2 regions of the Telluria sp. RB2R28 genome follow, and region 2 is predicted to be linked to the other one. Evidence: predicted binding sites of a transcription regulator. Region 2 holds the regulator's gene; the other holds the start of a gene.
What was found. Region 2 encodes NrdR, which represses ribonucleotide reductase genes. Its sites were predicted from a motif close to CACNANATNTNGTG; they were not measured.
Positions count from the first base shown of each region.

Region 1: the regulator NrdR is predicted to act here: its motif matches at 11,115-11,128, upstream of AC56LV_RS16240 (ribonucleoside-diphosphate reductase subunit alpha).

Region 1 is NZ_JCASIK010000004.1:117,913-133,592, reverse strand. It holds gene AC56LV_RS16285 (carbohydrate kinase family protein) at 1-205, shown strand, start outside; gene AC56LV_RS16280 (YggT family protein) at 306-836, opposite strand; gene AC56LV_RS16275 (histone) at 951-1,529, opposite strand; gene AC56LV_RS16270 (hypothetical protein) at 1,498-2,586, shown strand; gene AC56LV_RS16265 (hypothetical protein) at 3,099-3,518, opposite strand; gene AC56LV_RS16260 (PQQ-dependent sugar dehydrogenase) at 3,618-5,327, opposite strand; gene AC56LV_RS16255 (helix-turn-helix transcriptional regulator) at 5,380-6,063, opposite strand; gene AC56LV_RS16250 (VOC family protein) at 6,138-6,563, shown strand; gene AC56LV_RS16245 (ribonucleotide-diphosphate reductase subunit beta) at 6,644-7,750, opposite strand; gene AC56LV_RS16240 (ribonucleoside-diphosphate reductase subunit alpha) at 7,895-10,843, opposite strand; gene AC56LV_RS16235 (sigma-54-dependent transcriptional regulator) at 11,340-12,782, opposite strand; gene AC56LV_RS16230 (sensor histidine kinase) at 12,801-14,462, opposite strand; gene AC56LV_RS16225 (PP0621 family protein) at 14,476-14,724, opposite strand; gene AC56LV_RS16220 (cytochrome C assembly family protein) at 14,724-15,527, opposite strand.
Region 2 is NZ_JCASIK010000001.1:388,145-403,824, forward strand. It holds gene tolB (Tol-Pal system beta propeller repeat protein TolB) at 1-418, opposite strand, end outside; gene tolA (cell envelope integrity protein TolA) at 450-1,520, opposite strand; gene AC56LV_RS01710 (biopolymer transporter ExbD) at 1,545-1,976, opposite strand; gene tolQ (protein TolQ) at 1,993-2,676, opposite strand; gene ybgC (tol-pal system-associated acyl-CoA thioesterase) at 2,700-3,104, opposite strand; gene AC56LV_RS01725 (SDR family oxidoreductase) at 3,351-4,097, opposite strand; ZMP/ZTP riboswitch at 4,272-4,391, shown strand; gene glyA (serine hydroxymethyltransferase) at 4,491-5,738, shown strand; gene nrdR (transcriptional regulator NrdR) at 5,812-6,279, shown strand; gene pilV (type IV pilus modification protein PilV) at 6,383-6,910, shown strand; gene AC56LV_RS01745 (PilW family protein) at 6,907-7,896, shown strand; gene AC56LV_RS01750 (pilus assembly PilX family protein) at 7,904-8,548, shown strand; gene AC56LV_RS01755 (type IV pilin protein) at 8,586-9,065, shown strand; gene AC56LV_RS01760 (GspH/FimT family pseudopilin) at 9,062-9,655, shown strand; gene ribD (bifunctional diaminohydroxyphosphoribosylaminopyrimidine deaminase/5-amino-6-(5-phosphoribosylamino)uracil reductase RibD) at 9,684-10,847, shown strand; gene AC56LV_RS01770 (riboflavin synthase) at 10,854-11,486, shown strand; gene AC56LV_RS01775 (hybrid sensor histidine kinase/response regulator) at 11,447-13,909, opposite strand; gene AC56LV_RS01780 (M16 family metallopeptidase) at 14,146-15,680, opposite strand, start outside.

The DNA of each region.
Region 1 (15,680 bases), on a different contig from region 2:
GGTCGACCCGACCGGCTGCGGCGACGCCTACCGCGCAGGCCTGCTGTTCGGCATCACCAATGACCTGGACTGGGCCACGAGCGGGCGCATCGCCAGCCTGCTGGGCGCGATCAAGATCGCCTCGGCCGGTGGCCAGAACCACCACTTCACGCCGCAGGAATTCGACGCGCAGTTCGAGCAGGCGTTCGGCAGCAAGTTCCGCTAAAACGAAGGCACCGCGTAATACAAAAAAAGGCCTCTGCATGCAGAGGCCTTTTGTCATCGCCGTTGAACGCGTGGGCGGGAAACCCGCCCACCCTACCGATCTACACGTAGCCGAACACCTGCCGCAGCACGAACAGCAGGATCTGGATCAGCACGAGCGCCACCAGCACCGACAGGTCCATGCCGCCGATCGGCTTGACGACGCGCCGGATCGGGCGCAGCAACGGCTGATTGAGCGCGTGCACGAACGGCGCCAGCGGCGCATTGGGATTGACCCAGCTGAAGACCGCTTCGATGATCAACAGCGCCATGAAGCCGTACAGGATCCACGTCAAGAAGCGGTGCAGCGCGTACAGCAGCATCGTCTCGCCGCTGGCGCCGGCCAGCAGCAGCACCGTACTGGCCACCAGGACCACCAGGAAGGCGCCGATGAGGCTTGCCCAGTCGTAGCCGCGGGTACCGGGCACCACGCGCCGCAGCGGCATCACCAGCCAGTCGGTGATGGTGTGGACGAACTGGCGAATCTGGTCGGGAAGACGCACGCGGATGGCATTCGTCCAGAAGCGCAGCAACAGCACCCCGCCCAGCAGGCCTGCAACGATATCGACGATAAACTGAAGAATGGACAGCACGGACTCTCCTCAAAAAAAAACCGCTGTGCGAAGGATCACACAGCGGCATTGTGCCTGAAGCGCGCCCCACTTGCCATGCTGCGCAAGACGCGCGGCAGGCAGGGACGTTCGCGGTTACGGACGGCTGCTGGTCGGGAATGGCCAGGCGGTTGGCGCGATCACGCTTTTTGCTGGCGTGGCTGCTGACGCCGCCGGTGCGGCTGCAGGCGTGTCGCCCGCTTTCGCGTCAGCCGCTGCCGGCTTGGTCGCTGCCTTCTTGGCGGCTGGCTTCTTCGCTTCCGGCTTGGCGTCGGCCTTGCTGTCCGCTTTCACGTCCGCTTTCACGTCTGCTTTCGCATCGGCTTTGACGTCGGCTTTCGCGTCGGTGATGATTTCCGGCTTGGTGTCGGCTTTGATGTCGGCCTTCGTGTCCGGCTTTGCGGCAGCTGGCTTGGTGGTGGCCGGCTTGGCGGCGACGGTCTTGGTCGCAGCGGTCTTGGCGACAGCTGGCTTGGCCGTGGCCGTGGCCGTTTTTGTAGCAGCGGTTTTGGTAGCAGCGGGCTTGGCAGCAGCAGGCTTGGCAGCAGCAGTCGTGGTCGCAGCAGCTTTGGTCACAGCTGGTTTGGCGGCGGCGCTGGTGGTGGTCGCTTTTTTCGCGGCTGGCTTGGCAGCAGCGGTCTTGGTGACGGCCGGTTTGGCTGCGGTTTTGGTCACCGTTGCTTTTTGCGCTGCCGGCTTTGCCGTTGCTTTGGTCGTGGCCGCTTTTTTGGCGACTGGCTTGGCGGCTGCCTTGCTGGTGCCCGCTTTTTGGGTGACCGGCTTGGCTGCAGCTTTGGTCGTCGTTTTAGCGGCCGGCTTGGCGGTGGTTTTCTTTACTGCCGGCTTGGCTGCTGATTTAGCGGTCGACTTGGCCGGCGATTTAGCTGCCGTCTTGGTGGTCGATTTAGCAGTCGACTTGGTGGCCGATTTAGCGGTCGACTTGGTAGCCGATTTGGCCGTCGATTTAGTAGCGGCCTTGGCCGACGTTTTCGTGGCTGCAGGTTTGGCTGCTGGTTTGGCTGCTGCTTTCTTTGCGGCCGGCTTGGCTGCAGGTTTCGCTGCTGCTTTCTTTGCCGCTGGCTTGGCTGCCGGTTTGGCGGCTGCTTTCTTCGCTGCGGGCTTGGTTGCTGCTTTAGCCGCTGGCTTGGTTGCTGCTTTAGCCGCTGGCTTGGTTGCTGCTTTAGCTGCTGGCTTGGTTGCTGCTTTAGCCGCTGGCTTGGTTGTTGCTTTAGCTGCCGGCTTTACTGCGGACTTGGCAGCGACTTTCTTGGTTGCCGGCTTCGCTGCAGTTTTAGCGACGGCTTTCTTTACCGTTGGCTTTGCTGCAGTTTTGGCGACGGCTTTCTTTACTGCCGGCTTTGCAGACGACTTGGCGGTCGATTTAACTGCGGTCTTGGCAGCAGTGGTTTTGGTTGCCGTGGTTTTGGTTGCAGCGGTCTTGGTTGCAGTGGTTTTCTTTGCAACAGGTTTCGCGGCGGTTTTCGTCGCTGGCTTGCTCACTGCGCGGGCTGCCGGTTTGGCTGCTGCCTTGGCAGTGGTTGCCTTGGCAGTGGTTGCCTTTGCCGTGGTGGCCTTGTTGGTGGCGGCCTTGGTCGCGGCTTTTTTCGCGACTGGTTTCTCTGCTGCAGCCTTTGCGGTCGACTTCGTCGTGGACGAAGGCGCGCTCTTCACTGCTGCCTTTACAACTGTTTTTTTAGCGGTTGCCATTTTAATTCTCCTTCATCTGCGATGAGAAATACGCTCAGGGTTTAAAACCCGCCAGGTCGTTGTTGACCGGCGAGTTATTCATCGACGCAAACCGAAGATCGATATGCGTCAATGAATCCGGCACCGGCTGAACTGCTGCAACTCCTCACAGTTGCAGCGCTTCAGCCAACGTCGACAGGCCACCGTTCCAGCGTCGTCACAGCGCTACCCTTGCGGGTGCGAAAAGAAAAAGCCGCCTTGCCTGAGCAATTGGTCAGGCAAGGCGGCTTGTTCTTTTCGCTTCGCTTCCGTGCATACTGTTTGGTTCAGCGCCCTATTATTCGATCGATTTGCCCGATGCCCGCGACAATATCACATCTTCTCGATTTGACAAATTCAATCGCGTAAAGGACGTACTTTCTTTGTGTGTGCGCAACCGGGAATCGGAAACAAGGCGCGCAATATGGCCAGTCAAATAAGCAAGCGCGCCTGAATTGACGGGGATTCTGCAAATGGCGCCGGATTCACACGCGCCTTTCAACCCAAGGTTGAATCGATTCACAGATCGAACGGTCCGAACCAATAGATACTGTCGATCACGCCGCCGCGTTTGGCAATATAAGCCAGTCGAGTTTGGCAATTGACGAATACCGAATGGAACGAGCCATCCAGTTGCCGCGCCATTCGCTCCACCGGGTGGCTGCCGAGCGGCACCAGATAGACGGAGCGCGGCGCCGCATCCGCCGGCGCGCCGGCCAGGGGTGCGACCGCCATCTCTTTCGCCACCAGATTGAAACCGTGCTTGGTGGCGCGGGCGCGCGCGCCGTCGTCCAGCGCCAGGCACGCCGCATCGCGCGGCGCGCCGTCCACGTAGTCTTCGAGAACCAGTGTCTGCTTGACCGCCGTGGGTGGTGTGCCGGCGCAGCCAGCCAGCAAGGCCGCGCCACAAAGGGCCAGCTTGAGCGTATGCGAATTCATGAAAGTCCCCTACCAATAGTAGATCACCATCCTAGCGCATGCGCGGTCGCTTGTGCACGCGCGTGTCCACCCGCGTGCCACTCCCGTGTCCAGGTTGCGTCAGCGCCCCGGCGCCACGCGCCACAGCGTGCCGCCGGCATCGTCGACCACCAGCAGCGCGCCATCGCGTGCGACTTCGACTGCGGCCGGCCGGCCCCACACATCGCGGTCGCTGACCACCATGCCGCTCATGAAGTCCTGGTACTGCCCGGTGGGCACCCCGTTCTTCATGAACACGCGCACGACCTTGTAGCCGGTGCGCACGCCACGGTTCCACGAGCCGTGCAGCGCCACGAACACATCGCCCTCGTACTCCTTCGGGAACGCACTCGTCGCACCTTTGGGCGCGTGATACGCCACCATGCCCAGCGGCGCCGAGTGGGCCTGCAGCAGCACGTCCGGGGTGATCGTCTTGCCCTTCAGGTCGGGCCGGTGACCTGCCAGGCGCGGGTCTTCGTTGTCGCCGATGTAGTACCACGGCCAGCCATAGAAGCCGCCCTGCTTCACGCGCGTGAGGTAGTCCGGCGGCAGGTTGTCGCCCAGCGCATCGCGCTCGTTCACATTGCACATGACGTCGCCCGTGGCCGGCAGCACCAGCAGACCCACGCAGTTGCGCAGGCCGGTCGCGAAGGTGCGGCGGTTCTTGCCGTCCGGGTCGAACGCCATCACGGTGGCGCGGTCCGTCTCGACGCCCCAGGCGCCGCCCACGCCGTGCTGGCGCTCCCACTGCGCCAGCGGCACGGGCGGCGTACGACCGATGTCGGCCGCGACGTTGGTGGCCGAACCGATCGACAGCAGCAGCGTCTTGCCGTCCTTCGAGAATGCCAGCGTGCGCGTCGTGTGCCCGCCACTGGTCTCGGACAGTTCGGCAATCACGACCTCCGGCGCGGCGCGTGCCGTCAGGTCGCCATTGCGGTACGGGATGCGCACCACCGAATTGACGCCGGCCACATACAGATACTGCGGATTGGCGCCGCTCGGCCAGAACGCCATGCCATACGGACGCGCGAGGCCAGTGGCAAACACGCCGGCGCTGTCGGCCTTCTTGCCATCGCGCGAGCGCAGCACCTTGATCGCGCCGGCACCGGTCGCGGCCAGGAACACGTCGCCATTCGGCGCGCGCAGCGCCACGCGTGGCTTGTCGGCGTCCTGCGCGAACACGCTGACCGTAAAGCCGGGCATCACGGTCGGCAGCGTGCCGTTGGGCCGCGCCTGCACGCGCGCGCTGTTGCCGGCGCTGTCCGTCGCAAACGGCGCAGCCAGGTCGGTCGGCTTGATGTGCCAGATCTTGCCGGGCTGGTTTTCGGTCCAGGCACCGGCGCGGGAGGCAGGTTGTGCATCGGCCTTCGCAAGCGCTGGCGCGGCAGCAACAGCTGCAGCCCCCTGCAGGCTGGCCAGGTAATCGATCAGCGCGCCGCGCTGTTTTGCGTCCGGCACGCCGACCGGCATGGTCGTGCCAGGCACGCGTTTGGCCGGGTCGAGCAGGAACACGTCGAGTTCGTCGCGCGTCCACACGGTGCCGCTCGCGCCGGCCTTGGCCAGCGCCGCCGAATAATTGAACCCGGCGACACCCGCCGCCTTGCGCCCGACAACGCCGAACAGGCCCGGGCCAGCCAGCTGCGCCATCCCGGTATCGACTGTGTGGCAGCTGGCGCAGTTGTTCTGGAAGATGGTGCGGCCGGCGGCTACCTGAGGCGCAGCGTGGGCGACTGAGACTGTCGCCAGGCCGGCGAGCATGAGGGCGTGCAGCAGCGGGGTGCGGGAATTCAAGGGTGTCTCCTGGTCAGGCTTGAAAGACCGCCATCATAGGGTATGCGCGCCGTTACGTCGCGTCGAGAATCGCCTGGTAGTCGCGCAACAACGCTGCCCGCCGCGGCCGAAAGCTCGCGCCCGTTGGCGCGAGCGCCGCGATGCGCTCGGCGCGGAACATGCGAAAGTCCTCGCGCAGGCAGCAGCGTGCCAGCACGACCAGCATCCCGTCGAGATACACGATGGCGAGCGGCCAGATGGTGCGCGTGCTGGCCGCGCCGTGGCGGTCGCGGTAATCGATCGCCAGCGCTTCTTCGCGCCAGCAGCAGGCGCGGATCGTGGCCATGTCGGGCAGGCTGGAAAAGCGCTGACCGAAACGGTGGACCTGCGACACCGCATGCAGCAGGTGCTGCTGGCCAAGCGACGGCAGGGTCGCGGCCACCTTGGCCAGTACCGCGTTGGCCGCACTGGCCAGCGCCGGGTCGCCCATCTGCCGTACTTCGGCCATGCCGAGTGTGAGCGCTTCGATCTCGATGCGGCTGAACGTGTGCGGGCGCAGCGTGCCGTCGTCCACCAGCGTGTAGCCAAAACCGCGCTCGCCGCCGATCTCGGCGCCGCCCGCGCGCAGGGTCTCGATATCGCGATAGACCGAGCGTACCGAGACGCCGGTGTCGTGCGATAGCTGCGCTGCCGTGACGGGGGGCGGCAGGCGGCGAAGTGCATCGAGCAGGCGAAACAGGCGCTGTGGGCGGGACATCGGCAACTGACAAAAAGTGACAGGAGGGATTGCTATCGTAGCACCTGTCTTCCAACCCTCATCAGGAGTTCTTCATGTCCGTTCAGGCAGTCACCCATCTCAACTTCCAGGGCCAGGCGCGCGCCGCGCTGGCCTTTTATCAACAGGTCTTTGGCGGCCAGCTGATGCAGTTCACTTACCGTGACGCGGGCCGCACCGCAAACGAGGCAGACCTGGACCTGATCGTCTGGGGCCAGGTCGAGGCGCCCAACGGCTTTCGCATCATGGCCTTCGATGTGGCGGGTGACAAGCCGTGGCACCAGGGAGAAAACGCGTTCTACGTCTCGCTGCGCGGGGACACGCAGGAGGAAATCCAGGCCCTGTGGGACAAGCTGGTCGACGGTGCGGCGATAGTGCAGCAACTCGCGCCCTCCAGCTGGTCACCGATGTACGGCATGGTGAAGGACCGGTTCGGCATCGCGTGGGTGGTCGATGTGGTGGAACACGCCCGCGTCGCCTGACGCGCAACAACAAAAAAGCCCGGCTGATCCAACGCCGGGCTTTTGTTCGTGGCTGACGCAGGGCGATCGACGCCCCCGCATCAATCCCAGCTCAGCGTGCCGCCGGTCTGGTACTCGGTCACGCGCGTCTCGAAGAAGTTACGCTCTTTCTTCAGGTCGATCATTTCGCTCATCCACGGGAACGGGTTTTCTTCGTTCGGGAACAGCGGCTCGAGGCCGATCTGCACCGCGCGGCGGTTGGCGATGAAGCGCAGGTAGCCCTTGAACATCGGGGCGTTCAGGCCCAGGACGCCGCGTGGCATCGTGTCTTCGGCGTAGCGGTATTCCAGGTCGACAGCTTCGAGGAACAGGGCCTTGATCTCTTCGCGGAATTCCGGCGTCCACAGCTGCGGGTTTTCCATCTTGATCGTGTTGATCAGGTCAATGCCGAAATTCACGTGCATCGATTCGTCGCGCAGGATGTACTGATACTGCTCGGCAGCGCCGGTCATCTTGTTCTGGCGGCCCAGCGCCAGGATCTGCGTGAAGCCCACGTAGAAGAACAGGCCTTCCATCAGGCAGGCGAAGACGATGATCGACTTGAGCAGCTTCTGGTCGTTCTCGGTCGTGCCGGTCTTGAATTCAGGGTCGGTCAGCGTGTCGATGAACGGGATCAGGAACTGGTCCTTGTCGTGGATCGATTCGATTTCGTTGTAGGCGTTGAAGATCTCGGCTTCGTCCAGGCCCAGCGACTCGACGATGTACTGGTAAGCGTGCGTGTGGATCGCTTCCTCGAATGCCTGGCGCAGCAGGTACTGGCGGCACTCGGGGGCCGTGATGTGGCGGTAGGTGCCCAGCACGATATTGTTTGCGGCGAGCGAGTCAGCCGTCACGAAGAAGCCCAGGTTGCGCTTGACCAGGCGGCGCTCGTCTTCCGACAGACCGTTCGGGTTCTTCCACAGCTCGATGTCGCGCTGCATGTTCACTTCTTGCGGCATCCAGTGGTTCGCGCAGCCGGCCAGGTACTTGTCCCATGCCCATTTGTACTTGAATGGCACGAGCTGGTTCACGTCGGTCTGGCCGTTGATGATGCGCTTGTCGTCGGCATTGACGCGTTTTGCCACTTCGGCGGCAGGTGCAATGGCAAGGCCGGCGTCGGCTTGCGGAGCGCTTGGCGCGCTGGTTGGTTCGTCGTCCCAGTTAAGCATGGTGGTCCCTTCTGTGGTGCGCTGGCGCAGCGACTGCGGCCCGGGCACGTTGATGCATTGGTTATTCGTGTTGTCGGCGACTGGCGCCGTTGTACTTGCTGGAGGGCGAGCCGGCCTTGCAGGGGGCTCGCCTCCTTTACTTCATTACTGGCAGGCTTCGCATTCCTCGAAACCGTCGTCGCCCGGACGCAGATAGCAGGCGGCGCCGTCTTCTTCGGTCGCTGCTGCTGCCGTATTGGCCGCCGGTGCCGGCGCCGGAGCAACTGGCGCTTTCTCGCCAGCCGACAGGCCACCGGACAGGCCGCCCGAGACCGACACGGCGTTCAGCGCGCCGGTGCGGGTGGTCGACTTTTCCAGGTGCGTCGCGGCGATCGTGCGCAGGTAATACGTGGTCTTCAGACCGCGCAGCCAGGCCAGCTTGTAGGTTTCGTCCAGCTTCTTGCCCGATGCGCCGGCCATGTAGATGTTCAGCGACTGGGCCTGGTCGATCCACTTCTGACGGCGCGACGCAGCGTCGACCAGCCACTTCGGCTCGACTTCGAATGCCGTTGCGTACAGGTCGCGCAGGTCTTGCGGTACGCGGTCGATTTTCGACAGCGAGCCGTCGAAGTACTTCAGGTCGGCGATCATGACTTCGTCCCACAGGTCGCGTGCCTTCAGGTCGCGCACCAGGTACGAGTTGATCTCGGTGAATTCACCCGACAGGTTCGACTTCACGTACAGGTTCTGGAACGTCGGCTCGATACAGGCCGAGACGCCGATGATGTTCGAGATCGTCGCGGTCGGGGCAATCGCCACGCAGTTCGAGTTGCGCATGCCGAACTGCTTGATGCGCTCGCGCACCGGAGTCCAGTCCATCTTCGACGACGTGTCCTGCTCCAGGTACTGGCTGCCACGTTCGTCGGCCAGCAGCTGGATCGAGTCCTGCGGCAGGATGCCGCGGTCCCACAGCGAACCGGTGTAGGTCTCGTAGCGGCCGCGCTCTTCGGCCAGTTCGGTCGACGCCAGGTAAGCGTAGTAGCAGACCGCTTCCATCGACGTGTCGGCGAACTGCACCGCCCGGTCGGACGAGAACGGGATGCGCATCATGTGCAGGCAATCCTGGTGGCCCATCACGCCCATGCCGACCGGACGGTGGCGCAGGTTCGAATTGCGCGCTTTTTCGACGGCGTAGTAGTTGATGTCGATGACGTTGTCGAGCATGCGCATCGCGGTGCGGATCGTCTTTTGCAGCTTGACGTGATCCAGGCCATCGCCCTTCATGTGCTGCGGCAGATTGACCGAGCCCAGGTTGCAGACGGCGATTTCATCGGCGCTGGTGTTCAGCGTGATCTCGGTGCACAGGTTCGACGAGTGCACGACGCCCACGTGCTGCTGTGGCGAGCGGATGTTGCATGGGTCCTTGAACGTGATCCATGGGTGGCCGGTTTCGAACAGCATCGACAGCATCTTGCGCCACAGGTCGAGCGACTCGATCTTTTTGAAGACGGCCATTTCGCCGCGCTCGGCCTTGGCTTCGTACGCCAGATAGGCTTGTTCGAAGGCCTTGCCGGTCAGGTCGTGCAGGTCAGGCGTCTCGGATGGCGAGAACAGCGTCCAGTGCGACTTTTCCATCACGCGCTTCATGAACAGGTCGGGAATCCAGTTCGCCGTGTTCATGTCGTGGGTGCGGCGGCGGTCGTCGCCCGTGTTCTTGCGCAGGTCGAGGAACTCTTCGATGTCGAGGTGCCAGGTTTCCAGGTAGGCGCAGACAGCGCCCTTGCGCTTGCCGCCCTGGTTGACCGCGACGGCCGTGTCGTTGACCACTTTCAGGAACGGGACCACGCCCTGCGAGCGGCCGTTGGTGCCCTTGATGCGCGAACCGAGTGCGCGCACTGGCGTCCAGTCGTTGCCCAGACCGCCGGCAAACTTCGACAGCAGCGCGTTTTCCTTGATGGCGTCGTAGATGTCTTCCAGATCGTCACCGACGGTGGTCAGGTAGCACGACGACAGCTGCGAACGGCGGGTGCCCGAGTTGAACAGGGTCGGGGTCGAGCTCATGAAGTCGAACGACGACAGCAGGCTGTAGAACTCGATGGCGCGCGCTTCGCGGTCGTCTTCACGCAGGGCCAGGCCCATTGCCACGCGCATGTAGAACGCCTGCGGCATTTCGATGCGCACATCGCGCACGTGCAGGAAGTAGCGGTCGTACAGGGTTTGCAGGCCGATGTAGCCGAACTGCAGGTCGCGGTCGGCGACGATGGCCTTGGCCAGGCGCTCGAGGTCGTACTTGCCCAGTTCTTCGTCGAGCAGCTCGTTGGCGATGCCCTTGGCGATGTATTGCGGGAAGTAGGTCAGGTATTCGGCGGCGGCGCCGGCTTGCGCCACTTCGCGGCCGAAGACTTCCTTGCGGATCGTGTGCAGCAGGATGCGGGCGGTGACCTGGCTGTAGGCCGGGTCTTTTTCCATCAGCGCGCGCGCAGCCAGGATGGCCGATTTGTGCAGCTCTTCGACTGGCACGCCGTCGTACAGGTTCTTCATGGTCTCGGCCAGGATCGCGTCGGCGTCGACGTGCTTTTCGAGGCCGGCGCAGGCGGCGCCGATCAGGTTGATGACGGTGTTGATGTCGAGCAGGCGGCGCTCGCCGCCATCGACGATGTGGATCTGCGGTGCGACGACGGCGCCACCGCCACCAGCGGCTTCTTTCGCGGCGCGGCGCTCTTCCATGCGCTTGGCGCGGTAGAGCACGTATTCACGCGCGACATCGTGTTCGCCCGAACGCATCAGCGACAGCTCGACCTGGTCCTGCACGTCCTCGATGTGGAACGTGCCGCCGTTCGGCTGGCGACGCACCAGCGCGGTGACGACGTTGTTGGTCATCTGCTCGACCAGCTCGCGGATGCGCGCCGAGACGGCGCCCTGGCCACCGGCGATTGCCAGGAAAGCCTTGGTCATCGCGACCGAGATCTTGTGCGGCTCGAACGCCACCACCGAACCGTTGCGGCGGATGACGCGGTAGTCGCCACGGGCGACGATGTCGGCCGGGGTGGCCCCGGCGGGCGCCGATCCTGGGGTTACATGTTGGTTGATCGAACTATTCTGTGCTGTTTGCATTGCGCCTCCAGGAGCGGTCGGACCGCCGTTGTTTACGTGGCAACCGTCTTGCCGTAGTGCGCAAACCCGGTCCGTCAACAAATTAAAAAACGATGCCCTGCCAGCCGGTGGCCTGTGGTGGCAAACCAGAGAAGCAGGGTAAGAATCAGTAAATAATGCGTGTCGACAAGTGCTTAATTAACCGATCGATGGATAAGTTTGTGTGCAACTTGTGGACAACGCATGAACAACTTGCCGCAGCCTGCAATCCTGGTGCCTTTTCAGTCACTACCACTATATCTAGTGCCGGGCGTTGATATCAGACTAATTGTAGTACCTCGTTTGCGGTACAGGCAAGCAAATAAATGTCCAAAATTTTCAGTTTTATCGCGTGCGAGCCTTGACTTTCGAGAGTCGCCATAAGGACGGGGAGTACGCGGTAAGCGACTACTAACCTTAAAAAACTGTGGGGAAATGACCGGGCGTGCGGGACCGCCGCCCGGCTGCAGAGCAGCCGTCAATCGTCCGGCGCGCTGATATCCAGCTTCTGCATCTGGTAGCGCAACTGCCGGACACTGATGCCGAGCAGGCTGGCGGCCTGGGTCCGGTTGAACTGGGTTTGCTGCAGGGCGCGGCCGATGATGTCGCGCTCGACCTGCTCCAGGTATTCGGGCAGGTTGCCGGGCAATTCGGCGGGACCGACGCCCGGCGGCGCCGATACCGTTGGCGCGACCGGCGCGGCCGGCGCGACTGGCGCCGCGGCAACGGGCGGTGCAACCGCCGGCGGGGCCAGTTCCGCCCGGGCCGGTTCGATCGGCCGCGCCGCCTTGAGCGACAGGTCGCCCACCTCGATCACGCCATCGTTGGCAAACGCCAGCGCCCGCTCCAGCACGTTTTCCAGCTCGCGCACATTGCCGGGGAACGAATATGCCCGCAGCGCGTCCAGCACCCCGGCCCCAAGCGTGGCCTGCCCTGCCCCGGCCAGGCGCTGCAGGATGCCGTTCACCAGCGGCGCCAGATCGTCCAGCCGCTCGCGCAGCGGCGGCAACCCCAGCTCGATCACGTTCAGCCGGTAGAACAGGTCTTGCCTGAACTTGCCCGTCTCGACGCAGCGCGCCAGGTCCTGGTGCGTCGCGCTGATGATGCGCACGTCCACCGGCTCCTCGACCGTCGCGCCGATCTTGCGCACGCGCCGCTCCTGGATCGCGCGCAGCAGTTTCACTTGCATCGCCAGCGGCAGGTCGGCCACCTCGTCGAGCATCAGCGTGCCGCCGTTGGCCGCCTGGAAGAAGCCGTCGCGCTCGTCGGACGCGCCCGTGAACGCCCCCTTGCGGTAGCCGAAAAATTCGGCCTCCATCAGCGTTTCGGGAATCGCGCCGCAGTTCACGGCAATGAACGGTTTCGCGGCGCGCGAGCTCTGGGCGTGGATTTCGCGCGCGGCCAGCTCCTTGCCGCTGCCGGATTCGCCCGTGATCGAGATCGGCGCCATCGAGCGCGCCAGGCGGGCGATCTGGGCCCGCAATGCCGCCATCGCGGGCGAGCTGCCGATCATGCGCGAGTCGGGCGCAGTGTCGTCACCCGCCGCCGCGCTTTCGGATTGCTTGAGCGCCGCGCGCACCATCACGCGCAGCGCGTCCAGCGCCACCGGCTTGGCGATGTAGTCGAACGCGCCGGCCTTCAGCGCCACCACCGCGTTTTCGGCGCTGCCGTAGGCGGTGATCACGGCCACCGGCGTGCCCTTGCCGGAGGCACCGATTTCGCGCACCAGTTCGAGGCCCAGGCCGTCCGGCAGGCGCATGTCGGTCAGCACCAGCGCGTAATCGCGCTCGTCGAACAGCGCGCGCGCCTCGCGCAGTGTGGCGGCGCTGTCGACGTCCAGGCCCATCTTGAGCAGCGTGATCTCGAGCAGCTCGCGCAGGTCGGCCTCGTCGTCGAGCACCAGGACGCGTGGCGCGCTCATGACGGCTCCCCGGCCACGTCAGGCAAGGGCAAAGGTGATGACAAAGCGGCCACTGGCCTTGCGCGGGCCCAGCGCGGACGGGTCGAACCGGTATTCATAATCGAGTTTCGCATCGTTGTTGAGGCACAGTTCGCGCGCCAGGTAGAGTCCAAGGCCGGTGCCCTTGCTCGAGGTGGTATAGAACGGCTCGAACAGGTGGTCGCGCACTTCGGGCGTGATGCCGGGGCCGTCGTCCTGCACGTGCAGCTCGCGCCGTCCGGCCGCGTCGCGCGCAGGAAAGATGCGGATGCTGGCCGGCTGGCGGCTGGCATAGCGCACCGCGTTGTTCAGCAGGTTAAGCAGGACTTCGTGCAGGTGCAGCGGATCGAAGCGCACCGCGCTGCCGCCCGGATCGCCGATATAGACTATATCACCGGCCAGGCCGTGGATTTCGCAGAACTCGGCCTTGAGCTGTTCGAGAAACGCGCCCAGCGGCACCGGCTCGCCGTTGGGCTGGGCCTTGCGCGAGAGCTGCAGGATGTCCTCGACCATGCGGTTCACGCGCGCGACGTTATCGCCGACGATTTTCAGCAGCCGCACTTCGGCCGGGCTGTGCAGGTCTTCGGCCAGCAGCGCCGTCGCGTGACCGATGGCCGACAAGGGGTTGCGGACCTCGTGCGCGATGCTGGCGGTCAGGCGTCCCATCGACGCCAGCTTGAGTTGCTGCGCCTGGTTTTCGATGGCGCTCACGTCCTGCATGAAGATCACGCTGCGGCTACCGCCCTCACCCACTGCATCGGCCGGCGCGGCGACGCGGGCAAAGCGCAGCTTGACGTGCACCGGCTGGTCGCGCCGGCCGCGCACGTCGCCAGCGCCATCGCCTTCGCGGTAGGGCTTGACGGTGACGAAGGCGGTGTCGTTCTCGGGCGCGGCGAGCCAGGCATTGAACGCTTCGGCCAGCGGCTCGAACGCCGGCGCCGCGTTCAGCAGGAAGCCCGACGTGTCGGCCTGCAGCCCAAGCATGCGGCGCGCCGCCGGGTTACCTGTAAACACTGCGCCGTCGGCGCCCACCACCAGGATGCCGTCGCCCACGTCGGCGATCACGATTTCATTGATCGCCTGCTGGATGCGCAGGTCGGCGCCGCGCTGGGCTGCCAGTTCTTCCTGTCCCAGCAGGCGCGCGGCCATGCGGTTGGCCACCAGCACGGCGGCGAAAAAGGCTGCGCCAAACAGGCCCGCCTGCATCAGCGGCGGATCGAACCCTTCGACCAGTTGCCATACGCTCAGGCCGAGCAGGAACAGCGTGGCCACCGCCGCCGCGAACAATGCCAGCAGCAAGGGCGCGAGGATCGCAGCGCCGGCCAGTGGAAACAGATACAGGATGCCAAGGCCGCTGCGCAAGCCGCCGGCGGCCAGGTACAGCAGCGAAATGACCAGGAGGTCGAGCGCGACCTGCACGCCGAGCTGCACCAGGAAGCGGCGCTGTCGGCGCGCGGCGAGCGAAAACACCAGCGCCATGATGGCGTAGCCCAGGCAGATCTGGGCAACCTGCTGCGTGATGCGCAGCACGCCGTTCTCGAAATCGACACCGAAATACAGCAGCAGCACCAGCGCGATGACGATGCGCGTGAGCGTGAAGGTCTGCAGCGAGCGCCACAGGGCGACGCGCGCTTCGGGCGACAGGATGCGGCGTTGCGTCAAGGCCGGCCTGCGCCTACGGCGGCGGCAGGCGCACGTGGCCTGGCGAACAGTAGTCGTGGCCGTCGGCGCGCACCGATTCGGACGCCGGGAAGTACATGCCACAGTGGGAACATTGGGCCATCGCTTCGATCTGCACCGGCGCCTTGGCCGCGCCGGGGCGCGCCTGCGGCGGTACGGCCGCACGTTTGCTCATGGCGCGCAGCTTGTTGCGCACCGCGAAGACGACGAGGGCGATGAAGGCAATCCAGAATAATAGTCGCATCAGATGGTTCCCCGGTGCAGGATAACTTCAAGCACGAAACGGCTGCCGACATAGGCCAGCGCCAGCGTGGCAAACCCGGCCAGCGTGAAGCGCAGCGCGGTCTTGCCGCGCCAGCCTTGCCAGCGGCGCCCCGCCAGCAGCGCCGCAAACAGCGCCCACGACAGCAGTGCGAACACGCTCTTGTGGTCGAGCAGCAGCGGCCTGCCGAACACCTGTTCGGAGAACACGAAGCCCGACAGCACCGTCAGGCTGAGCAGGACGAAGCCGATCCAGATCACACGGAACAGGAGTTTTTCCATGGTGAGCAGCGCCGGCAGCTGGTCGAGCGCGGCGCCAAAGCGGCCACCACCGGCGGTGCGGGTATGCAGCCGCGCTTCTTGTAACGCCATCAGCACGGCGTGGAAGGCGGCAATGGTCAGGGTGCTGTAGGCCAGTACCGCGACCGCGATATGCCAGCCAAAGGCCGGCGACTTGCCGGCCAGCGGTGTCAGGGTGCCGGGGAACAGCAGCGGCAGCAGCGCGGCCACGGCGGCGAACGGCATCACCAGGCGGCGCATCCCGTCGAGGGCGAAATTGCGGTTCTCGAGCCAGTAGGCGGCCACGGACACCCACAGCGCGGACGAGAGCATGATGGCGAAACCGACGCGCAGCCGGCCCGGCACCATCACGTCCATGCCGAGCGAGACGCCGTGCAGCGCCCACGCGCCGGCCGTCACGGCCGAGATGGCAGGCGCGCGGCGCGATGGCAGCAGGGCGCATACCGCGTACAGGAAAGCCGCGGCAAGGAAGAGGAAATTCTGCATAGCGGGAGTCTACACCATTGCATGATGTCGCCGTGGGGTGGGCGGTTTTTCCATCCACGCAGTAATGGTTTGCCACCATATCATCCGGCACGCGAGCGGCGCCGGTAACGATCACCGCGTGGAAGGCAGAGCCTTCCACCCTACGTAGGGTGG
Region 2 (15,680 bases):
CCTGCAGGCGGGTGTAGCGGGGCTGGACTTCGCCGCCCATCTGCGAGATTTCGCCGCCCTTGACCGTATCCATCAGCTTGTAGCGGATCGCGAAACGGCCATCCGGTTGTTTCGATACGCTGCCGACCACGAGCGCGTCGGCGCCGCTGGCCTTGAAGGCAGCCAGATTGATGCTGCCGGCATCGCGGTCGCTGATGACCTGGCCGGCGTCGATGACCTTGAACACGCCACTGCGCTCGAGGTCGGCGCGGATGACGGCCGAGACCTTATCGGGTGCGACGGATTCGTCGGCGAAGGCTGCAATCGCGACCGGAATCTGGTTGCTGCCGACACCGGCGATTTCGATTTGCAGCTGCGCATTGGCTGCCGATCCCATGGCGAGGGAAGCGCTAAACAGCAAGAAATGGATTTTTTTCATAGTTTCTCTTGTAAAACTGGTTCGAACCGAATCAATCGTAATCGCGCATCGAGAAATTCACGTCAAGCGTACGTTCCACAGTCCCGTCCTTCTTTTTGGGCAGTGGTGATGCCTTCTTGATACCATTTTCCACTGCCCTGTCAAATTCCGGCACACCGCTGCTTTTCACCAACCGAACCGACATGATTTCACCGGTCGGCAACTGCTCGACGCGGAACGTGGCGCGTGGATTGCCCGACACATCGGTGTTACCCGGATAGGCCGTGCTGCTCTTGATCGCTGCCGTGATCGCGGCGATATAGCCGCCGTCCGACTTCGGCCCCGTCGACTTGGCCGCGCTGCCGCCGCTGCCCATGGCGCCGGCCATGCGCTTGAGCTCATCGGCCCGCAACTTCGCGAGCTTGGCGTCTTCGGCAGCGGCTGCCTTGGCTTTGGCGGCGTCCGCTTTCTTCTTCTCGGCAGCCGCTGCGACCTGATCGGCTTTCTTTTTCTCGTCCGCTTCTTTTTTCTTTTCAGCCGCGGCCAGCGCTGCCGCTTTCTTGTCGGCTTCCTTCTCGGCTTCTTTTTTCTTTTCGTCCGCTTCCTTCTTGGCGAGCAGCTCTTTTTCTTTCTCTTTCTGCTTGCGCTCTGCCTCGTCCTTCTTCTTTTGCTCGGCGAGTTTTTCTTCACGCTCGCGTTTTTCCGCGTCGCGTTTCTCGGCCAGCGCTTTTTTCTTGGCTTCCTCGGCCTTGCGTTCCTTTTCGCGCTGCAGCGCGATGTCCGGCGCCGGCTTCGGCGCCGGCTCCTCGACCACCGGTGGTGGTGGCGGCGGTGGCGGCGTGCGCACGGGCTCCGGCGTCGGCTCGGGCTCCGGTTCAGGGGTTGGCTCGGGCTCCACGGTAGGCTCGGGCGGCAGCTCGGGGGCGGCGGCAGTCTGCACTGACATGTCCCACACTTCGGCCTCGACGGTAATTGGCGTCTTGGCCGTCCAGCTCACGCCGATCCACAGAAACGCCAGCAACGCGGCGTGCACGGCCACTGCCAGCAGGAACGATGGCAGACGGCTCGGTTCGGGCGGCACGTGGTATGGCACGCCGGCGTTGTCTGGCTTTATTTCGGGCATATTCTAGGCATCAATGCATCGACATCACTGGGTGGCCAGGCCAACCCGGTTGATACCCATCTTCTTGGCTTCCGAGATCAGTTGGATGACGTCGTCGTACTTGCTCTCGCGGTCGCCCGCGATCAGCACCGGATAATCGGGGTGTTCTTCATGCAGCGCGCGCAGGCGCTGCAGCAGGGCGGAGCGGTCGGCCACGTCCTCCTGGGCCACGCGCCCCTTGCCCTGTACGCCGATCGACAGGCGATTCTCGGGCTCGATCGACACCTGGATATAGGTGTCCGGCGGCAGCGCCGATTTTTCGGCGCGCGGCAGGTTGACCACGCTCGGCGCCTGGTTGGCCGGCACTGCCATGAAGATAATGAGCAGCACCAGCATCACGTCGATGTAAGGCACGACGTTGATCTCGGATTTGAACTTGCGGCGACGTCCGCCGCGCATGCTGCTGGAAAAGGCCATGGTCAGGCTCCTTCTATCAGCGCGACTGGCGCTGGAGAATGTTCGAGAATTCTTCGACGAAGCTCTCGAAGCGGTTGGCCAGGCGGTCGATATCGTGCGTGAAGCGGTTGTACGCCACCACGGCCGGGATGGCGGCAAACAGGCCGATTGCAGTGGCGATCAGTGCTTCGGCAATGCCGGGCGCGACGATCGCCAGCGTGGCTTGCTCGACGCTGGCCAGACCGCGGAACGCATTCATGATGCCCCAGACGGTACCCAGGAGGCCAATGTACGGCGAGACCGAGCCGACCGACGCCAGGAAGTTCAGGTGCGATTCCAGTGCATCGAGTTCACGCTGGAACGATGCGCGCATGGCGCGGCGGGCGCCGTCGAGCACCGAGTTCATGTCGAGCGTCTCGCGCGAGGCTTGCTTGCCCTTGATGAATTCACCCATGCCGGACTCGAAGATGCGGGCCAGGGCGCCGCTCTGGTCGCGCTGGCTGCTGGCGCTCTGGTGCAGCGTGTGCAGGTTGCCGCCGGCCCAGAAACTGCGCTCGAACTGCTCGGTCTGCGCACGGGCGGCGCGGATCGCGAATACCTTGCGGAAGATGTAGGTCCAGCTCACGATCGACAGCAGTAACAGCAAGGCCATAATCAATTGCACCAGCACGTGGGCATTGCCGATCAGGGCGACGAATGAAAGGTCTGGGGTGACGGTCATGGGCTATTTATTTAGGTATGTATTCAGGCGGCACGCATTTTAGCAGCCACGTGGTCGGGCAAGGGGCGCGGGCGCATTGTGGCAATATCGACACAACACACGGTCACGCTCGCCGTATTGAGCAGGGTTTCACCGCACCAGGCCTGCTGCAGGAACTGGACCGATGCGCGTCCCAGCCTGGCAACACTGGTCTGGATCGTCAACTGGTCGTCGAGGCGCGCCGCAGCGTGGTAGTCGAGGGTCACACTCTTGACGACGAAGGCGGTGTTGTCCGCGTCGAGCAGGGCTTGTTGCTGCACGCCGAGTGACCGAAGCCATTCGGTGCGGGCGCGTTCAAAGAATTTCAGGTAGTTGGCATAGAAGACAATGCCGCCAGCGTCGGTATCTTCGTAATACACCCTGACTGGCCAGTTAAATACTGAAGACATTGTTACTGCCGATACATGAACATGAGAAACATTCTACGCGAGTTTCCTTCTCGATATCACCGTTTCCGGCCATCGATCGTGGAAATTACTTACGTACCCCTCGCACAAAATTGTGCTTTTGAGCGGTAGTAGACTTGAAACTTGGCAAAAAGACCAATCACTGTAACATTTTCTCACAAATGGCGACCGTGCTATCGGTGGCCAATCTGCCTGCCCTCGCACGTGCCTGCGCGGGCAGGTGAGCAATCATGCGCGCTTGATCGTGAATGGCGAGAAACCCTGGCAGGTCGGCATCAGTTCAATGCTGTTGACGTTCACGTGCGGTGGCAGCGTCGCGATCCAGTACGCGGTGTCGGCAATATCCTTTGCGCTCAGTGGCGTCGTGCCTTCGTAGACCTTGGCTGCAGCCGAATCGTTACCCTTGAAGCGCACGTTGGAGAATTCCGTGCCGCCGGACAGGCCCGGCGCCAGATTGGTGGCGCGCACGCCGGTGCCGACGAGATCGGCGCGCAGATTGAGCGTGAACTGTTCCACGAACGCTTTGGTGGCGCCGTACACGTTGCCGCCTGGATAAGGGTAGTGGCCGGCGGTCGAGCCGATATTGATCACCAGTCCGCTGCCACGCGCGACCATGTCGGGCAGCACGAGACGGGTCATCGTCACCAGGCCTTTGCAATTGGTGGCGATCATGGTTTCCCAGTCTTCCAGCGGCACTTCGTGCGCCGGCACCGTGTTGAGGGCCAGCCCGGCATTGTTGATCAGCACATCGATCCCCTTCCAGTCGGCCGGCAAGCCGGCCAGCGCTGCCTCGATCGACGCGCGGCTGGTGACGTCGAGCGTTACCGGCAGGGCGGCGTCGCCCAGCTCGGCGGCCAGATCGGCGATGCGGTCGGTGCGGCGGGCTGCCAGGATCACGCGGTGGCCGTTCGAAACGAAGGTGCGCGCCATTTCGGCGCCGAAGCCGGCCGATGCGCCGGTAATGAGGACGATCATGATGAATCCTTGAAAAGGGCAGTGAGGTAGAAGTGCGAAGGCAAATGCAGGCTGGCAAAATTGTAGCCGAAATGATCAGCCCGCCGTGGCGGGCAGGCAATTGCGCCCTGACTGGTCACCAGAACGGCGCTTTCCTTGCCCTTCAATGGGGAGTTCAGTACAATTTGCGGACTTTACGTCTCACGTAACTGGCGAAACACCGCACAAGCGCCACCGATTGGTGCGCAGCGCGGCAAAGGTGGGTACCCACCGGGGAACGTGAGACGCCATACGCCGTTCGCCTGGGCAGCCATCAACCGGTACGCGTTCGATCGCGGCTGCCCGCGCCCTTTGGCTCCCGCACCCGCACACAGCGCCGCTCGTTGCCTGGATTACTATCGATTGGAGTTTTACATGTTTGCTAAAGACCATACGCTGGCCAATGTCGATCCGGATCTGTGGAATGCCATTCAGAAGGAAAACGTCCGTCAGCAAGACCATATCGAGCTGATCGCGTCCGAAAACTACACCTCGCCAGCCGTCATGGAAGCGCAGGGCTCGCAACTGACCAACAAGTACGCCGAAGGCTATCCAAGCAAGCGCTACTACGGCGGCTGCGAATACGTCGACGTCGTCGAGCAGCTGGCAATCGACCGCCTGAAGCAACTGTTTGGCGCGGAAGCGGCCAACGTGCAGCCGAACTCGGGCTCGCAGGCGAACCAGGGCGTGTTCTTCGCCGTGTTGAAACCAGGCGACACGATCATGGGCATGTCGCTGGCCGAAGGCGGCCACCTGACCCACGGCATGCCGCTGAACATGTCGGGCAAGTGGTTCAATGTCGTCTCGTACGGCCTGACCGCTGACGAAGACATCGACTACGAAGCCCTCGAGCGCCAGGCGCACGAGCACAAGCCAAAGATGATCATCGCCGGCGCATCGGCGTTCTCGCTGAAGATCGATTTCGAGCGCATCGCCAAGGTCGCCAAGGCAGTCGGCGCCTACTTCATGGTCGACATGGCCCACTACGCCGGCCTGATCGCTGCAGGCGAGTACCCGAACCCGGTGCCGTTCGCCGACTTCGTCACCTCGACCACGCACAAGTCGCTGCGCGGCCCGCGCGGCGGCATCATCCTGATGAAAGCCGAGCACGAGAAGATCATCAATTCGGCCATCTTCCCTGGTATCCAGGGCGGCCCGCTGATGCACGTGATCGCCGGCAAGGCCGTTGCGTTCAAAGAGGCGCTGACGCCTGAGTTCAAGACCTACCAGCAGCAGGTCGTCAAGAACGCCAAGGCACTGGCCGACACGCTGACCGCGCGTGGCCTGCGCATCGTGTCGGGTCGCACCGAATCGCACGTGATGCTGGTCGATCTGCGCGCCAAGAACCTGACGGGCAAGGAAGCCGAAGCAATCCTGGGCCAGGCGCACATGACCTGCAACAAGAACGGCATCCCGAACGACCCGCAAAAGCCGTTCGTCACCTCGGGCATCCGCCTGGGCAGCCCGGCCTTCACGACGCGTGGCTTTGTCGAAGAAGACGCCGTCACCGTGGGCAACCTGATCGCCGACGTGCTGGACAACCCGCACGACGCTGCGACCATCGAGCGCGTCAAGGGCGAAGTCAAGAAACTCACCAGCAAGTATCCGGTTTACGCCGCCTGATCTGGCTGACTCTGTCTATCCGGGCCGGTTCGCTGGCCCGGTAGTCTCCACGTAGTATTGCAGCCTCGGCGCCATGAAATGTCCCTTTTGCCAGCATGAAGATACACAAGTCCTCGATACCCGCGTATCGGAGGAGGGGGACGCCATCCGGCGCCGGCGCCGCTGCGGCAAGTGCGACAAGCGCTTCACCACCTATGAGCGCATCGAACTGTCGATGCCGATCATCGTCAAGAAGAACGGCAGCCGCACCGAGTTTGCCTCGTCGAAGCTGCGTGGCAGCCTGATGCTGGCGCTGCGCAAGCGGCCCGTGGCGGCCGAAGCCATCGACAAGGCCGTTGCCTCCATCGAAGAAAAGCTGCTCACCAGCGGCCTGCGTGAAGTCGACACCGGCCATGTGGGCGAGCTCGTGATGCAAGAGCTCAAGGGCCTCGACAAGATCGCGTACATCCGCTTCGCATCGGTCTACAAGAATTTCGAAGACCTGGATTCGTTCCAGGCAGCGCTGGCCGAAGTCGGGCACCAGCGCAAGCTCGACAACTAATCCCTTTTCAAGGTTCCCCGATTGGTGCGGCGTACGCTTGCGCCGACGCACGGGCGTGCAAAGCCGGCCTGATAACGTCGTAGCTCGATATCGGGAGGCTTGCGTGCGTATCCACTCACACCACGGTTTTACGCTCATCGAAGTACTGGTGGCGTTGTTCGTGCTCGCCATCGGCATCGTCGGCGCCGGCGCGGCCCAGCTGGCGGCCGAGCGCACGCACCAGCAGGCGGCCCTGATGGCTGAAGCGGGCCAGCTGGCAAGTTCGCTGGCGGCGCGCATCGGCGCCAATCTGCCGCTGGCCAGCCTGCCCGATGCAGGCAATCCCTATCTGTCGCTCGACTATGATGCCGTCGCCGACGGTCCGCCTGTCGCCGCCGCCCCATGCTTTGGCACTGCCGCATGCGATCCGCTGGCGCTGGCGGCCTTCGACCTCGATGAGACGCGCCTGCTCGTGCACCGGCGCTTTCCTGGCGGGCGCATTGCCGTGTGCCGCGATGCGGCGCCGTGGGATGCCGCCAGCCGCCGCTATCGGTGGGCATGCAGTGGCGGGGCACATGCGGCGGTGGCGATCAAGATTGGCTGGCACGGCAACGATGACTTGCCGGCGTTCGTGCTGATGGTGGCGCGATGAGTGTCCATCGGCACCGGCGTGTGCGCCAGGCTGGCTTTACCATCGCCGAATTCATGGTCGCGATGGCGCTTGGCCTGGCCGTGCTGCTTGCGGCTGGCTCGCTGCTGATCGGTGCCACGCGTGCACACGCGGCGCTGCTCGAAGCGGCCGCGATGGACGACGCCGGCCGCTACGCGCTGGATGCCCTGGCGCGCGCCGTGCGCCTGGCGGGCCACGTCGACTGGGCCGCGCATCCGGTGATCGATCCTGCGCTACCGGCTGCCATTGCCGGACTGGATGCGTCGTCGCTGACCCACGCCGGCGCCGGCATCGATGCGCCGCTTCCGGCGACGGTCAACGGCAGCGACGTGCTGGCGCTGCGCTTTACCGGCAGCGGCGCGCCACCGGACGGTGATGGCGGCACGCTCGATTGCGCCGGCTTTCCCGTGCACCGCGATCAGGAAGGCTGGAGCATTTTTTATGTTGCGCGCAATGCCCAGGGCGACGCCGAACTGCGCTGCAAATACCGGGGCGCCGGCAGCTGGTCGTCCGATGCCGTGGCAGGGCGTGTCGACAGCTTCCAGGTGCTGTATGGCCTCGATACCGATGGCGATGGTGCGCCCAACCGGTACGTGAACGCGAGCGCGATCCGGGCGCTCGATGCGGCGCTGGTGCTGGCCGGCTCGACTGCCGGCGAGCGTGACGCCGATCTGCGCACACGCAGCCACTGGAAGCACGTTGCGAGCGTGCGGGTTGGCTTGCTGCTGCATGGGTCGCGCCAGGCGCCTGGTGCGGGTGCGGGTCTCGTGCACTGGTTGTTCGGTCCGGGGTATGACGGTGCGCTGGCGGCTGCCGATCCGGGTGTCCGGCTGGCGGCGGCTGACCTCGATCGCGGCGGCGAGGCGCGCGTGCGCAAGGTGTATGGGGCGGTGATTGCGGTGCCACTTGCGGTGCCTGTCGCTCCACCCAGCGGGCCACCTTCTGCGCCGCCGGTGGCCGCGCGCTGAGCAGCGTATGCGCCATCAACGTTTCTTCATGCCGCGGCGCCAGGCCGGCATCGCGCTCATCACCGCTCTCGTGCTGATGCTGGCTGTGCTGATGACGGGCATCGCCTCGGCGCGCGGCGCGCTGCAAAGCACCCGCGCCGCGGCGTACGAACGCGATCGCGCGCTGGCCCTGCACATGGCCCAAGCCGCTTTGCTCGATGCCGAACACGATATCGACGGCGGCGCGGTGCCAGGCTCGGCGCGCGCCAACGCGATCCGCGGCGGCAGTGCGGATGCCTTCGTCGGCGCGTGCCTGGGCGCCCGGCCGTACAACGGTTTGTGCGCGCACGACGCCGACGCCGATGGCCAGCTGGCCCGGCTGGTGCTTGACGATGGCCCAGCCATCGCATTCGGCACGTTCACCGGCGCCACGCTGCCCACAGGGGAGGGCGGCTTGCCGCTCGAGACGCCACGCTACCTGATCGAGCTGATGCCGGCGTCCGCCGACGGCCAGCTGTACCGCATCGCCGCGCGCGGGGCCGGCAGCATGCCGGGCACCGGGGCTGCTGTGCAGGCCTATTACCGCCTGCCACCCGCCGGTGGACATGGCCGGCGCGCCGGCTGGCGCGAGATCGGCAACTGGTCCGCGCTGGTTGCCGCGGCATCCGAATGACGCACCCGGCCAAACAGGCGCAAACAGGAGCACGTTCATGACACGACATCGCAACGGCTTCACGCTGATCGAACTGCTGATGGTGCTGGCGATCGTCGGCATCCTGACATCGGTGGCCTATCCCTCGTATGCGCGCCAGATCGTCAAGGCGCGCCGGGTCGAAGCCCAGCTGGCGCTGCTCGACCTGATGCAGCGCCAGGAACAATACCGTGCCCAGCATTACAGCTATGTCGCGTTCTCGATGGCCACGGGCGCTGCCGACACGCGTCAGTTCCGCACCTGGCTCGGCAATAGCGCTGCAGCCAGCGCCTATGAGCTCGACGGCGAGGCCTGCCCCGAGCAGGCAATTGCCGCCTGCATCGTGCTGCGCGCACGGCCCGGCACGGCCAACGTCAACGCTGCATTTGCCGATCCGGAATGCGGCACGCTGACGCTGGACAGCACCGGTGCGCAGGGCGCCAGCGGGGCTAGTGGCCCAGGTGGCTCAAGCGGCCAACCTACACGCTGCTGGCCATGACCACGCGCCTTGAGACCACGCCCGCCCGCGCCATCCTGCGCCGCCGCTGCACCGGCCTGTCGATGGCCGAACTGGCCGTGGTGCTGGGCATGGTGGCGATCACGTCATCGCTGGCGGCGCCCGGCCTGCACCGGATCGTGCAGGGCCAGGAACTGCGCGTGGCCGCAGCCGACCTCTACAGTGCAGTCCAGCTCACCCGCTCGATGGCGATCGCCCGCAACGAGCCCGTGATCCTGACATCGAACGACGCGGCCGGCATCGACTGGTCGCGTGGCTGGACCGTGTACGTCGATCGCGACCACAATCGCCAGGCGGGCGCGGGCGACGATATCCTGGCCGTGCGCGCCACGCTGCCGCAGGGCGTGCAGGTGAGCTATTCCTTTGCCAGCCCTGCAGCCCCGCAATACATCGCCTACAATGGCGCGGGACGCAGTTGCAGCACGACCAGCAGCGCCGCAGCGCGGCCCGGCACGCTGTCGCTGTTCCACGGCGGCGGGGTACGCCGTATTAAAATCAACATGCTTGGCCGCCCGCGCCTGTGCAACCCGGCGCGTGATGCTGGCTGCGATGGCGTTGCCGCACCGCCCTGAAAACAAGCGCATTGCACGATGCGCACCGATGAAAGACCACGTGACGCACGACAGCCAACCGATTCTCAACGACACCGAAGGCATGGCCGCGGCGCTGGCCTGGGCGGCGCGCGGCATGTTCATCACGGCGCCCAATCCGCGCATCGGCTGCGTGATCGTCAAGGACGACGTCGTCATCGGCGCCGGCCACACGCAACCGGCCGGCCAGGCGCACGCTGAAATCCAGGCGCTGCGCGACGCCGCCGCGCGCGGCAACGACGTGCGTGGCGCCACGGCTTACGTCACGCTCGAACCGTGCAGCCACCACGGCCGCACGCCGCCTTGTTCGGACGCGCTGATCGCTGCCGGCCTGGGGCGCGTGGTGGCGGCCATGGTCGACCCCAATCCGCTCGTCGCCGGTCGTGGCCTGGCGCAGCTGGAAGCGGCGGGCATCGCGGTGCGTTCCGGGATCATGGCGCGCGAAGCGCAGGAATTGAACATCGGCTTCTTCTCGCGCATGGTGCGCGGCCTGCCGTGGGTGCGCCTGAAAGTGGCCGCCAGCCTGGATGGCGCCACGGCCCTGGCCGGCGGCGAAAGCCAGTGGATCACCGGGCCGGATGCGCGCGCCGACGGCCATGCCTGGCGCGCCCGCGCCAGCGCGATCGTCACCGGCATCGGCACGGTCAAGGCCGACAATCCGCAACTCACGGTACGGGGCCTGGCCACGCCGATGCAGCCGCGCCGCGTGATCGTCGACAGCCGCCTCGAGATCGATCTTGATGCGCACATCCTGCAGGGCGAACCGTGCTGGCTCGTCGCCGCGGCCGAACAACCGGGCGACGAGAAAGCCGCCGCCCTGCGCGCCGCCGGCCACGAGGTGCTGTACCTGCCGAACGCCCACGGCAAGGTCGACCTGCCGGCGCTGATGCGCGAACTGGGTCGGCGCGAAGTCAATGAGGTCCACGTTGAAGCGGGCAGCAAGCTCAATGCCTCGCTCGTGCGCGAAGGCTGCGTCGACGAATTGCTGGTCTACCTGGCGCCCAGCCTGATCGGCCCGGGGCAGGGCATGTTCGACCTGCCGCCGCTCACGCAACTGACCGGGCGGCGCCAGTTGCGCTTCCACGACGTCACGCGCGTGGGCGACGACCTGCGCATCCTGGCCCGCTTCGCCGAAGCTGCTTCCCCATCCTCTGCTACCCCCAACAAGGAATAACGTCGTATGTTTACTGGAATCGTCGCCGCTGTCGGCACCATCACTTCCGTCGCGCCGCTGGCCGGCGGCCTGGACGCCGGCGTGCGTCTCGCCATCGATGCCGGCCCGTTGCCGCTGGCCGACGTGGGCCTGGGCGACTCGATCGCCATCAACGGCGCCTGCATGACCGTCACCGAAAAGAGCGCCACCGGGTTCACGGTCGACGTCTCGCGCGAAAGCCTGAACAAGACCGTGGGCCTGGACGCGCCCGGTGAAGTCAACCTCGAGAAAGCCTTGACGCTGGCCGAGCGCCTGGGCGGGCACCTGGTCTCGGGTCACGTCGATGGACTGGGCGTCGTGCACAGTTTCGAGCCGGTCGGCGAATCGCGCGAACTGATCATCGATGCGCCGCACGAGCTGGGCAAGTTCCTGGCCTATAAAGGGTCGATCGTCGTCAACGGCGTGTCGCTGACCGTCAATCGCGTGGCTGACCTGGAAGAGGGCGGCCAGAAAGTCTGCCGCTTCTCGATCAACCTGATTCCCCACACGATCGAGGTCACCACGCTGCGCCACCTGGCGGCCGGTTCGCGCGTCAATCTCGAGATCGACCTGATTGCGCGCTACGTCGAGCGCATGCTGGCAGCAACCACCGCCAGGTAATCGAGCACCCGGCTCGAGTCCACCGGCTTGGTGAAGTGCGCATCAAAGCCGGCGGCGCTCGAGCGCGCCAGGTCGTCCTGCGCACCCCAGCCAGAAACGGCGACGATGGTGCAGCGTTCGAGCCCGGCGAGCTGCCGGACATGTCGCGCCACGTCGTGGCCCGACATGTCCGGCAGGCCGATATCGAGAAACACCACGTCCGGTACGCATTGCGCGGCCATCTGCAGCGCCTGCTGGCCGTCATGGGCGACCGTGACGGCGTGGCCCTCCATCTCGAGCAGCATCGACAGCGTCACCGCCGCATCGACATTGTCGTCCGTGACGAGAATGCGCAGTGCCGGCGCAGCCGGCGTGCCCTGCGCGGCGACCTCCTCAGGCGGCGCCGTCGCCGGCGCGTCGTCCAGCGCGAGCCTGACCACGAACGTGCTGCCCTTGCCGATGCCCTCGCTGTGCGCACTGACCGCGCCGCCGTGCAGGTCGACCAGCTGGCGTACCAGCGACAGGCCGATGCCCAGGCCGCCCTGCGCGTGCTGGCGGTTGCTGCCCACCTGGCTGAACATCTCGAACACCGATTCCAGTGAGGCGGCGGGAATACCGACGCCGTTGTCGGTGATGGTGATGAGGGCGTGGGTGCCGTCCTGCGTCACGCGCAGCGACAGCGCGCCGCCAGGGGGCGTGTATTTGGCCGCATTGGTCAAGAGGTTGCCGATCACCTGCGCAATGCGGGTGGCGTCGGCCTGCACCGGCAGCGGCGCAGCATGCAGCTGCAGGTCGAATGCATGGCGGTGCTTGTCGATCAGCGGCAGGCTTGTTTCGACCGCATTGGTCACGATGGCGTTGAGGTCGACGCGGGTCTTGCGGATCTCCACCTTGCCATTGGTGACGCGCGCAATGTCGAGCAGATCGTCGATCAGGTGCGCCAGTTGCCGGACCTGGCGCTCCATCATGTCGCGCACATTGGCTGCCACGGCGGGGTCGCGGGGGCCGACGCGCAGTAATTCCAGGCCCGTCATCAAAGGAGCGAGCGGATTGCGCAGTTCGTGCGCCAGCACGGCCAGGAATTCGCTCAGGTTGCGGTTGGCCCTGGCCACTTCGTCGAACAGTTCGCGCTGGCGGGATTCTGCCAGGCGCAGCGCTGCTTCGGTGCGTTTGAAGGCATCGATGTCGGTGACGATCGCCACATGGCCGCGCGTGACATCGTCGCGGCCCTTGAGCGGCACTGCGGCCACCTGCGTCCAGATCTCGACACCATCGTCGCCCAGGTAGCGCGCTTCGATGCCCGGCACGACGCGCTCGCCGCGCGCCGCGCGTGCGCCGGCAAAGTCACGGCGCTCCAGGGGCCGGCCATCTGCATCGAACGCGGTCCAGCGCATGTAGCGCTCTTCGTCCAGTGACGGTAGCACGCCGGTGGGCAGGTAGCGGTGCATTGCCTGGTTCGACAGCAGCAGCTTGCCGTCCTGGCCGGCCACGGCCACGCCCACCGGCAGGGCGTCGAACATCGTCACGAGCGTGTCGCGCGTCTCGTGCAATGCCTGTTCGGTCCGCTTGCGGTCGCTGATGTCGAGCACGTTGCCGACAAAACCCAGGAAGTCGCCGTTCGCCGCAAAGCGCGGCTGTCCGGTCGCAATCACCCAGCGGTACCCATCGACGACATGCCGCAGCCGATGCTCCATGCTGAATGGCACGCGGCGCGCATTGGCATCGACGACGGCGTGCAGCGCCGCGTCGCGCTCATCGGGATGCACGGCTGCCGTCCAGCCGAACGCCAGGCTCGTCCCCCGGTCCTGGGCCGTGAATTCGTGCCAGGCGCGCGACAGGAACGAGAGCTTGCCATCGGGCTCAGTCACCCACAGCATGGCCGGCGCGGAGTCGGCCAGGTCCAGGAACCGCGATTCGCTGCGCGCCAGTGCGCGCTCGGCCAGGCGGCGCTGCAGGATCGCGGCGGCCTGGTTGGCGGCCACGCCCAGCAGCAGGCGCTCGTGTTCGGACGGAAAGCCCGCACGCCGCGCGCCGATGACCACGACGCCTGGCTCGCTGCCGGTGCCGAAGCGCGCCGTGCCGAATTGCAGCGCCGCGTCATTGTCACCGTCAGCGTGCAGGGTGGCGGGCCACAGGTCATGCAGGTCGGCCGACCCGATGGCGGCGTCGAGCGCCGCGCGCGCGGCCGCCAGCATGGCGCCGTCAGCGTCATCGTTGCGCCGCAGGCGAATCGCGTCCAGGGGATCGATCTCGCCCTTGCCCGGCAGGTGGATACCGACCAGGTCCAGGTCCAGCGTCGTGAGCAGGACGCTCGCCAGGCTGTCGATGACGCCCTCCGGCGGCAGGTCGCCCCAGATGGCCGGCAGGGTGGTCATGGCAACCAGGTCGCGCGTGGTCTTGCGCAGGCGGTCGATTTCGGCGCGGTACTCGTCGGGTGAATGCATGCGGCTGCCGACTCAGTGCGCAGGCAGCACGCGGTGGTGTGCTTGGGCGCCATGCAACAGGGCGCTGGCCAGGTGAACCGGGTGATCGGGCATGCTCATGGGTTGTTACCAGTAGAGCGCCAATGGTGCCTGGCGCCGGCGTTGATGTGTACGGGGGCGAATGCCCGCTGCGGGCACGCATAGTATAGACGATGCGCGCCGGCAGCCGGAAAGGCCAGGCCGGCGCGCGTGGCCCATCAGGTTCCCGGCAGTATCGACTGACCCGGCTGACCCGGATGCCCCGGCTGCACTGCGGGCAGCGTCTTCGCCACGTTGGCTGCCTTGGCGGCCGCCTCGGGATTGAGCACCACCTGCACATAGTTCTTCGTATCGAAGTAACGCCGCGCCGCCGCCTGCACGTCCTGCGCCGTCAGTGCGGCCACCTGCTGCTCGACCTTCAGGATCGACGCCGGATCGGTGCCTTCGGTCAGGCTCGATTGCAGGTTCGCCACCCAGTAACCGTTCTCACGCAGCGAGCGGCGGTGGTTCTGGATCCAGCCGGATTTGACTTTCTCCAGCTCGGCGGCGTCCGGCCCGTTCTCTTGCAGGCGCTTGATTTCGGCAAACGTCGCGGCCACCACCTTGTCGACGTTTTCCGGCCCGGTCGGCAGGTTGATGCCGATCGAGTAGTTCCCGTACGGGATCTTGCTGAGTGCGCCGCTGGCGCCGCCGCCGTAGATCATCGCCATCTTTTCACGCAGCACCTCGATGATGCGCAGATTGGTCACTTCGATCAGCGCCGACAGGCGCAGCTGCTCGGCCTCGGAGAATACAGCCGGCCCCGTGAAGTTGATCGAGATGCTGCTCTTGGGCTCGGTGCCGCTGCGCACTTCGCGCTTGACCACACCCGTCACCGGGCGCAGGCCCACGTCGCGGTACCCCACCGGCAGTGCGGGCGTGGGCAGGGTGCCCAGATAGCTGGTCAACAGCGGACGGATGGCCTTTTCGTCGAAACTGCCCACCAGGATGAACGTCATGTCCTTCGCGCTCGAAAAACGCTGGCGGAAGATGGCGATGCTGCGATCGAGGTCGATCTTGGCATATTCGTCGGCCTCGAGCGAGCGTGGTGCGCGCGGGTGATTGCCAAACAGCGCCGACACCACGGCGTCGCCAAAGCGCCGCCCCGGCTGGCCGCTGGCGTTGCGGGCAATCTCGGCCTGCTTGTCGATATATGCGTGGAACAGGTCTTCGTCGCGGCGCACGCCTGCGAACTTCAGCCACAGCAGCTGCAGCATCGTTTCGATGTCGGTGGCGCCCGAGGCGCCCGCGATCACGTCGGTGTAGCTGCCCAGGCCCACGGTCACGCCAGCCGCCTTGCCGGCCAAAATTTTGCGCATGTCCAGCGGCGTGAAATCCTTCACGCCCATGCTGGCCACGATCGCGTTGGAAAAGCGCGCGTTGAGGATGTCCTGGTCGGGAAACAGGCTTTGTCCGCCGGGGCGCGCCGCGCTCAGCACCACCTGGTCATTCAGGAAGTCGGTGGGCTTCAGGATCACCTTCACGCCGTTCGACAGCGTCAAGCGCGTCAGCCCCAGCGCCTTGTCGTGCGCTTCGTGCGTGATCGTGCCGGGTTGCGCCGGGCGTTCCATCAGGCGCGCCGCCAGCAGCTTTTCATCGTACGCTTCGACCGGCAGGCGCGCAGCCTCGCTCACCGCGGCCAGCAATTGCGGCCCGGTGGGCGTATCGGGCTTGGCCACGCCCGTGTACAGCACCAGCTTGCCCGAGTCTTGCG